3 regions of the Bacteroides acidifaciens genome follow, and region 3 is predicted to be linked to each of the others. Evidence: riboswitches for the same ligand, from Rfam matches in the RefSeq annotation. Region 3 holds a riboswitch; each other region holds the start of a gene.
The links. Region 3 has a riboswitch for cobalamin ahead of CLIN57ABFB40_RS01470 (anaerobic ribonucleoside triphosphate reductase). Riboswitches for the same ligand answer to the same signal wherever they lie in the genome.
Positions count from the first base shown of each region.

Region 1: another riboswitch for cobalamin. It lies ahead of CLIN57ABFB40_RS01010 (TonB-dependent receptor); the one in region 3 lies ahead of CLIN57ABFB40_RS01470 (anaerobic ribonucleoside triphosphate reductase).
Region 2: another riboswitch for cobalamin. It lies ahead of CLIN57ABFB40_RS03420 (TonB-dependent receptor plug domain-containing protein); the one in region 3 lies ahead of CLIN57ABFB40_RS01470 (anaerobic ribonucleoside triphosphate reductase).

Region 1 is NZ_CAEUHO010000001.1:244,451-247,728, forward strand. It holds gene CLIN57ABFB40_RS01005 (ABC transporter substrate-binding protein) at 1-844, opposite strand, end outside; cobalamin riboswitch at 970-1,182, shown strand; gene CLIN57ABFB40_RS01010 (TonB-dependent receptor) at 1,389-3,278, shown strand, end outside.
Region 2 is NZ_CAEUHO010000001.1:859,780-863,057, forward strand. It holds gene CLIN57ABFB40_RS03420 (TonB-dependent receptor plug domain-containing protein) at 1-1,611, opposite strand, end outside; cobalamin riboswitch at 1,798-2,008, opposite strand; gene CLIN57ABFB40_RS03425 (hypothetical protein) at 1,992-2,201, shown strand; gene CLIN57ABFB40_RS03430 (DUF5106 domain-containing protein) at 2,292-3,236, opposite strand.
Region 3 is NZ_CAEUHO010000001.1:356,538-359,815, forward strand. It holds gene CLIN57ABFB40_RS01470 (anaerobic ribonucleoside triphosphate reductase) at 1-1,549, opposite strand, end outside; cobalamin riboswitch at 1,679-1,866, opposite strand; gene CLIN57ABFB40_RS01475 (hypothetical protein) at 2,245-2,901, shown strand; gene CLIN57ABFB40_RS01480 (hypothetical protein) at 3,033-3,278, opposite strand, start outside.

The DNA.
Region 1 (3,278 bases), 110 kb from region 3:
TTGGGGTTGAACTGTTAGAACTGTTTTCTTTATAAATGTACTCTGCGCCTGCATCGGCAATCAGTCGTGTCATATAACTTTGGGTGGAAGGCATTACCCAACTGTCGTTCCACGGAGTGTTGAACATAACGGTAGGGCGCTGGCTGACGGAATCCGTGAGGGCTTTCAGTGCATAATACCGTTGGGGGATTTCCCGGAATATTTCTATTCCCTTTTCCCGCTTGTCTGTCAGTTCGGAAAGGACAATCATCCATTCGGCCTTGCCGAGCGGTGATTCTTCCAGATATTCACCCATATATAAATAAGGTATGGAAAGTTCTTTCAACTTGTCTGTTACAGCGGTTTGGGCGTCACCTATGCCATAGAGCAAAACTACGTCGGGTTTTAATCCAATCAGCAGTTCGTAGTTCATTTCAGGACCCATATCCTTGATTGAATCTTTGTGGGCAAGGATGTAGGGATTGGCGATATAATCAATGCCCGAAACTCCGACAATCCGGTTGATTTCTCCTAGTTCATCGAGCATGGCGATGTAGGAAGAAGACATGCATACAATTTGTTTGGCTCCGGCAGGGATGATGGGACCGTTGAATCCGGCAGGCGCTTGCTCACCGTTGCGTGTAACAAAATAGGACATTGTTACATCGTTGGCGCCTTGCCACGGGTTGGTAATCTGTATAAGTGTGCTGGTGGCGTTCTCGGCACCCAGAATTTTAAATCCCGAAGCGTATTCAGGGGTATATACATCTTGGTTGAATGCTTCCAGAGATGTCTTATTACGGGTGATACAGCTTGCCAAAAAGAGCAGGCAAAGTAACGTGATAGTCAGAGCAGGAGATTTCACTTTTATAAGATGTTTAATTAGAAAAAATAATAGTGGGTCCTTTCGAACGGCAAAGATAGGACTTATTATTAGTTTGTTTTTATTTTAGTTGGATTTTTCTTCCGATTTGTTTCTATTTGTGTATCTTTGTCCCTAGAAATTTTGGTGTCACTTTTCCGATTCTACGGAAAGAGTGGTGAAAAGGGAATCAGGTGTAAATCCTGAACAGACCCGCTGCTGTAAGCTCCGCCAAAAGTTTTCCTACAATACTCAAATCCACTGTTCCGCTTTGGAGGAATGGGAAGGGCGTTAGGAAAATGGAGTAAGTCAGAAGACCTGCCAAAGTTGAATTCTTGAAACTTTCCGGGATTAGAGTTTGAAGAGTGCAGTTTATAGCAATCACATAGTACTTGTTTTTGTGCGACGTACAAAGTGCGCAGTGTCTGTTTGTGCAGGACGCTGACTTATGCTCTTTTTGAAGGGGAGCAGACTGCCCTTTTCTGTCTTTGTATATTCCTGGAAGTTTATAATTGAAAGAAAATAAACAGACGAGATGACAAGAGGAATGATTCGAAAAATTCTATGGACAGTAGGTTGTTTGGGACTTCCGGCGTTGCTGGGAGCTCAAAGTCGTTTGGATAGTTTGCAACACTTGGATGAGGTAGTGGTCACGGCGAAGCCGTATAAAGAAGTAATCCCTGCCCAACGGCTGAACGGGCTGCAACTGGAACGACTGAATACGCATAATGTAGCTGATGCTTTGCGCTACTTTTCCGGCGTGCAAATCAAGGATTACGGTGGTATGGGCGGATTGAAGACGATAGATGTCCGTAATATGGGTTCTCACCATGTCGGTGTGTTTTATGACGGCATTCAGATTGGAAACGCACAAAACGGAGTGGTTGATTTGGGGCGTTTTTCGCTGGATGATTTGGAAGAATTATCTCTTTATAACGGACAAAAAAGTGAGATATTCCAGTCCGCCAAAGACTTTGCTTCGGCTTCGGCTGTATATATGAAAGCTCGGAAACCGAAGTTTGAAACAGGAAAGAAAACGAATCTGCTGGTGCGCTATAAGGCAGGAAGTATCCAGTTGATTAATCCTTCCATCCGGTTGGAACATAAACTGAACGATTACCTTAGCTTGAGTCTGAGCGGTGAATATACGAAATCCGACGGGCAATATAAGTTCCGTTACAGACGTTTGAATCAGGAGGGTAAAGTGGCTTATGATACGACAGCTACCCGATGGAACAGTGATATTGAGGCTTATCGTATCGAAGCCGGTGTATATGGCATTATTCATAACGGCTATTGGCAGGCTAAACTGTATTATTATGATTCGGACAGAGGACTGCCCGGAGCTATCGTGAAAAATGTATGGCAGAATGGAGAACGGCAGGGGGATAAGAATTTCTTTGCCCAAGCTACATTTGTGAAAGATGTCACCCCGAAATATAAGTTGCAACTGAACGGGAAGTTTGCCTATGACTATACACATTATCTTTCAAGGGATACAGTGCAGTTTCTGCAAGAGAGTGTGACAAAAAAGATGCAGTTCGATAATACCTATTATCAGCAGGACTGGTATTTGTCGGTGGTGAATATGTATAGCATTCTGCCTGTATGGGATGTGTCTTTGTCTGTCGATTTTCAATATAATAAGTTGAATGCCGTCATGCGTGGAGTAGGGACTCCTTTCACGTTCCCGCAACGCTATACAACTTGGGCGGCACTGGCTACGGCGTTGAATCTGGGAAAATGGAAATTACAGGCTGATGTGTTGGGGACATTCGTTATCGAGAAAGTTCGTAATAATGTGCAAGCCCCTGACAAATCGGAACTTTCTCCGGCATTTATCGTCGGGTATAAACCTTTCCACAACCATGATTTTAATTTGCGTGCTTTCTATAAGCGTATCTTCCGTTTGCCTACTTTTAATGACCTTTATTATGCGCAAATAGGCTTTAGTCAGTTGAATCCGGAATTTACCGACCAATTTAATATTGGTGGAAGTTATCAAAAGACATTCAAAAAAGGATTTATTGACCGGATTTCTGTACAGGCTGATATTTACTATGCCGCGATTACAGATAAGATTATTGCTGCGCCTACCGGGAGCAGTTTTCGCTGGATGATGACAAATATGGGAAAAGTGGAGAGTAAGGGGCTAGATGTTTCGGCGGCTGTATTCGGTCATGCAGGACCGGTAAGGATGAATACCAATCTTTCTTATTCTTTCGCGAAAGCGCAGGATTTTACAAAAATCAACGGGAAGAAACTGTCTTCGTATGGCGACCAGATTCCTTATACTCCCTGGCATAGCGGCTCGGTGATTGCGGGAGTAGAATATGGTACGTGGACGTTGAATTACAGTTTTATTTATGTAGGTGAGCGTTATAACGGGGCTGTGAATAATATTCCGCGTAACTATGTGGAACCGTGGTACACACAT
Region 2 (3,278 bases), 500 kb from region 3:
GGCGTCAATTCCTTTAATCTCCACACTCCCCAAGTTTCTCATACTCCATATCGCAAGGTTCTTGGTAGGATAAGCAATGATTTTATCCGTTACTTTGTTATAGTATGCATCAACGGTTGCCGAAAGATAAGGAATGAATGTACATACATTCTTGCTGTATGTAAGTCCGATATTATATTGCTTTGCATTTTCAGGTTTCAGTTTGGTGTTTCCCACTTCCTGGTAATATAAGTCATTGAAACTTGGCAGGCGGAAGATGTCCTTATAGAAGGCACGGATACGGAACTCTTCGTTATGGAAAGGCTTGAATGAAGCGCTGACATAAGGCGTTAATTTGCGGTGATTGCCGGCGCTGCCGCCTTCCTTGACATCTTCGTTGATGATAGTTGCCAAAGCAGATGCGGAGATGGTCAGCCAATCATTTACATATTTTCCAGCAAAAGCCGTCAGCCATGAATAGCGGGTGGGTTGCGCAAAATTAGTAAGATTAGTATCCATTGTATTGATACTCCCATCCGTTGAAAGGGAAAATGAAAGATTGTTCAATAATCTGTATAATACCGATGCGGAGAGATAGTATTCCTGTTGGTAATAACTGTTTTCCGTTTTTCCTGAAGAGTTTTTGGTGTCGGGGTCCAGGTAACGCTGATAGCTCCAGTTCCATTTGGCGGAAGTCTGCAATACCCATTGGTGGCTGAACTCTTTCTTATATTGGCTTTGTATAAATGTATTCTTGTCCCACAGGTGTTGTGAGGAATAGTCGTTATAAAGTGTAGTGGCTTTCGGCAATCCTCGGGAAGATTGGAAGTAATAGGCTTTCAATCGCCATTGCTCTTTATCGGAGAAGTTGCCGTAAAGTCCGGCTTCGGTACGGAAAGTCTGTACGTCGGTATTCTTTCTTTTCTCCCGTGACGTCAGGTCGCCCTCTGTATTTCCGTAGTGCAGGGTGTAGGGGTATTGTCCGTCTGAAGACATCCATTCGCCATTGGCTGTGACTGTCCACTTAGAATTGAGTTGTCGCTCTAACAGAACCGATGGGTTGACCAGCCCCCATGAGCCGGTCTTGAAAGCCGCGCTGATATTCGTACGTTTCCCTTTTTCGAAACGGGGAGTAAGTGTCTGTATATTCAGTATTCCTGCCGAAGCGAAGAAACGTGCCGGCTGGAATATATTATCGCTTTGACCGTTGCTTAATGATAACTGGTCTACGTTATCGAGCGAGAAACGACCGATGTCAATCTGACCCGTCTGGCAGTCGGTTACGGTGATTCCGTCATAACCTACGGCTGTGTGTTGTGCGCCCAGGCTGCGTATGGATACGGTTTTCAGTCCGCCGATGCCACCGTAATCTTTCACGGTCACTCCGGCAAAATGCTTCACGGCATCAGAGACTTGCAGAGCATGCAGGTTCTTTAGCGCATCTTTGGAAAGTACTTGTAGCGGAGCGGTAGAACGTATCTCTCGTGTTTGGTAAATATCGGAAACTGTAATTTCGGGGATGGAGTATGTATGCGTTGTATCCACTTTTTGCTGTTGCGCAAAAAGTGCGGGGAATAAAAGCTGGCAGCAGATTACTGCACAGATACTCTTGTATAGCCTTATATGTCTCATCCTTGTCCTATTATTGATCTATTTTTCACTTTTAAAAGTGTCCGGGCGAAATCCCTTCGACCGGACACGCATAAATAAACTTGGCAGAGTTTATTAATTAAAACACACTTTCTCTGAATCAGAATGATGAATGAAATGATAGACGGATTGTCCGGTTCATTAGATTCAACGCTTTTTCCTCGAAAGCAGTGAAATTGGTTGCACGGCAGGTCTTCTGACTCGTTCCTGTTGCGGGCGCCTTCCCAGAAGTTTCTTTCCAGTGGCTAAAAGTAGGTTGCTCGCAACATATTTATAGAACTTACAGCAGCGGGACTGTTCAGGATTTACACCTGATTCCCTTTTAATCGCTTTCCTCGTATGTTTTTGAGGTCTGCGAACCAATGCGTGGCAAAGATAGGGAGTTTATTTGGCTTTTGCAAAGGGGGGCGTTCTTTTTCTTTCGTCTTGATACGAAAGAAAAAGAACCAAAAAGAAAGAATCAAGGCTGCGTTTTTTCAGCTACTCCGGTGCTTTCTCCGGCTAAAGGGCAGAAACTCGCTACGCTCAAACAGTCTGCCCTTCTTAACGCCGAAGAAAACACCTGCGCTTGACGCTGAAAAAACGAGGCCGGGAAACCATGCGGGGTGGCACGTGGTATGGGCATGCGGTGTGTGTACGTGTGTGGGTGACGTGGGAGATGCTTATTGTTCGCCTTTCATTAGTAAGTATTCTTCGATGGTTTGCGCTGTGGCATCCTTTAGAAGTACTGTCTTGTCTTTGTTCAGAAGGTAGAGGGTAGGGACGGCTTTCAAGTCATACAGTTGTTGCTCCTTGATAGCGAAAGTCTTGTCATATCCGTTAATCCATTCCTTCGGGAATTCATTCAGATGTTTCCGCCATTCGTCCAGTTCTTCGTCGGGGTAGATAGAGAGGACGGTCAACTTCTTTTGAGATAGAAGCTGATTGATGATAGGGGCGTTTTTTAATGCTTCGATTGTTTCCGTGCAGGCGTGGCATCCCGGGTTATTGATAAATAATAAGGTATAGTCCGATTTCTGTTGATAAAGGGAGCCTTGTGCGCCAGAAGACAATGTATAGTTAAAGTTCAATGCTTTGGTTCCGATACGGTTTTTCTGAGCCAGTTCACGGCGGGCTTTGGGACGTACCTTTTCTATTTCTTCCAGTATGGGAGAAGCCAGCATGGCATCCAGTACAGGGATATAAAATTCTTCGTTACGCATCGGAGAGTTAGGGTCGTACAGATATTTGTCTGCCAAGTCGGTGATGTAAGTGAATACCTTCTTATCCACGTTTGTCCGTTCGATTGTTTTCCGCATAGCTTGCTGTGCAGTTTCCAATGGAACATGGTTCAATATATCGCAATAGTCCGACCAAGCCTGTTCGGTCACTTCGGGGTGATGGATATAATTGGTATCGGCAAAGTTTACGTTATCCCAATAGTGCTTGACAAGGAAATCCGCCCGTTGTTCCGGCGCCGTCATCATTGTCGGGATGGTGGGTAATGTGAAAGTTTTGATAGTATCCTGTGCTACTTCAGTTTTGTTTAAGCCGGAAGCATTGCCGTTTTTGCAGGCACAAAGACAAAGAATACATACAATTGAAAGAATATTTAGATTCGTTTTCATAATTGGCTGTTATTATATTGAACTTCTATGAATTACATAGAA
Region 3 (3,278 bases):
CATCCGTGTTGCGTTCGTCCTCTATCAGGTTCTCCGCCTTGATACGGGCTTCGATAGCCAGTCTCGGCATGTTCAGCGTGGTGAAAGAAAGATTGCCGCGTCCTAAAGACGATTTTTCTCCCGCCACATTTTCAAACACACGTGTGCGGCAACCCATTGTCGCCAATTCGTAGATGTAACGTTTCGGGTCGTCCGCTTTCCATTTCTCGTTCGTGTTGAAAGGCGTATCGAGGAACATGAAGTTCGGGAACAACGCCTTTGCGGTAGTCTGGCAAGCCTTCAGCAACAAGTCAAAGTTCGGAGCTTCGTAACGGTCTTTCATCGCGTCCTCTATATTCTCCGCTTTCATTGCTTTCTCAAAGTCCTTTTTCGAGTAAGACACCCCGTCCTTCACCTTGAAAATCTGAATCGGGAATACAGGAACCTCGCCCCGTGTGCCCAAGCCCTCGATGGTAGCTTTCAGCAATTCCTCAATCACCATCCGACCTTCGGCAGAAGTATCCGTACCGTAATTGATAGAACTGAACACCACCTGGTTACCGCCGCGTGAGTGCATCGTGTTCAGGTTATGGATAAATCCTTCCATTGCCTGGTGTGTATCCTTGCGGGTCTGCTGGTATGCCTTCTCCGTGATGCGTGCCAAGTGTTCCTTATCTATAATGATTTGCAGGGCTATCAAAGCGATGCGCAGCGTTTCGCGTTCCGCCTCGGTAGACTTGATAGACGGCAGATACTCCTCAATCAACGTGCGGATTGCCTTCTCGTCCGCCTGATTGCCGTTCTCCATCGCCACATAGAAATTGATGAACGAAGCTAGGTGCTTACGGAAAGATTTAGCCACCCCTTTCGCCATGAAGAAGTCGAAAGCAGGAATCGCTTGTCCGCCGTGCTGCTCGTTCTGGTTAGTCTGGAAAATGATAGTCGCCAACGTTGCGTAGCTCTGGATACTTTGCGGGGTACGGATGCTGCCGTTCTTTGTGCGGAAGCCGCGTTCAAAGAGGTCGTCCATGTCATACTGGATGCAAGTCGTCGTCTTGGTCGGATAATAATCCAAGTCATGGATATGAATGTCGCCCAACTGGTGCGCTTCGGCAAAACGTTTCGGCAACAGATATTTATAAGTATAATCTTTGGTCACTTCAGATGCAAAAGTCATCATTTGTCCGGCAGGGGTGTGACTGCTCATGTTGGCGTTGCTCAGGTTGACGTCGTTCTTGTCGATGGCAACGATACCGTCCATCACGTGCTTCATCTGGGTTTTCTTGTCCCGTTCCGTATTCCGCCATTCGCGATAGATGATATACTTCTTCGCTACTTCCGGCCGAACCTTCATCAATGCCTTTTCCACTAAATCCTGAATCTCCTCTACGGTAATCGTAGGAGTGGCAAATTGGCTGATTACATTCATCGTGATGTCAGCCACCAACTGCTGTTCATCCTGAATCCCCGTTGCACTGAATGCCTTGCTGATTGCATTCTTAATCTTACTGATAGAGAAATCTTCTCTTTTACCATCACGTTTGATGATACAAATTTCCGCGTAGTTCATAACTTTAACTCCCGAAAGCTTTAATAAATTAATAATTGAAAATTAAAAATTGAAAAATGAAGAAAGAGAATCCAATAATCATGCAGGCGTTTAGTATAGCCAGTCTTTAATTTTTTAATTCTCAATTCTCAATTTTCAATTCTTTCCGGCAGGTCTTCTGACTTATCCCTCCCTCGCAGCGCCTTCCCACACCTATCGGTGCAGTGGCATAGTGTGCGGATTCACAGAGAATTACAGCAGCGGGTACTGTCGCCGATTTGCACAGCGTTCCCTCATTGACTAAACCTCTTTTTAGCTCCGAAAACGGGTACAAAGATAGAAGATAATCCAATACCCCGGTTAGCTTTTAACATTAAATTTCGGGAAACTTTTCTTTCTTGCTGATACAGAAAGTTTTCCATTTTGGAAAACTTTTTTTTGAATTTAACTTGTGAAGTGTTTGTTTTTCGTCTGTTTCTTTTCTCTAAATCAGACATGAACCGATACGCTTTCCTCTTATGTCAACTGCAAAAGTCGGAAATTATTTTCTTATCTTCTATACAAAAGTGGAAAAAGAATCAATCATTAACACTCTTTTTTTATGTATTGCAACCAATGTTACGGAATAGGGGCAAATACATATCTTCCCAACACGGCTTTCGAGTTTTAATATAGATAAATAAATTACTGTGCAACTTAATTTTAATATGTTTATTATGAAAAAAGACTACGTCGTTTGTCCGTTGAGCGGACGTTCCCTTAGTAAAGGGTCGCGCTTGCGCCGTTTGTCAAATGTAGAAGAAATGCTGGCAAGTACTTATGGACATTTCTTCCGTCAGGTGGAACAACCTTATTCGTGTGTGGAACAGGAGATTCTCACGCGGATTATAAAGTCATTGTCTTCTTTGCTTCAGGGTGATTTGTCCCGTCCTTGCTTTTTTTGCAAGTTTGCAAAGGGTGACCTTGTATTTTGGGGACGGGTGGAATTCTTCAGATTGGAGCTTCCGGCTGAAAATCCTTTTAGTGTTTCTTCCCGTTTGTGCTGTTTGCGTGAGTTGGAAAACAAGTTGAACTGTTATTTCGTGAATGAAGGAAGAAATAAACCTTATTCGTGGAGAGAAATGCAAGTGATTCGGCGCATAAAGAAGAAGTTTGTCCATGAGCTAAGAAACACGTCAAAGTATCATTTATTCAAGGGCACTCATGTTCGTCGTGTTTCTGAAGAGGAACAACTGGAACTGAAGAATCAGAAGACGGATGAAATCCGTTTGAATCATGTATCTATCTGCCATTACAATCCGCTTTCGGAGAAATTCAAGAAGAAGAAAGAAGAGTATCTCAAGGAGATTGAAGAGAAATTTGGGAAATCATGAATTTCTGCTGTGTATGCAATTGGATATGTATTTCGAGTAGGTTGATTTGCTGGAAATAAAAAAAATTACCCTGATATAAATTGATGATTAGTCAACTTATATCAGGGTAGATTATTTAGAATATTAGGACGCTAAGAATCTTTAGAATTTTGCTTTTTCTCTAATTCCTCACGATATATTTTTTTCATATAACTAGTTGCAGACAAAGCCGTAGCACTGCCTGCCCATAATCCAAATAGCAGAAAGAATATGTAACCCAAATACGCATTCATTTCCATGCCAAAAAGATGCAAAATAATTAATATTAAAAAATATCCCCAAAAACTATAGAAAAAGCACAGGTAGGAATAATAACATAAATAATATCTAAATTTAAA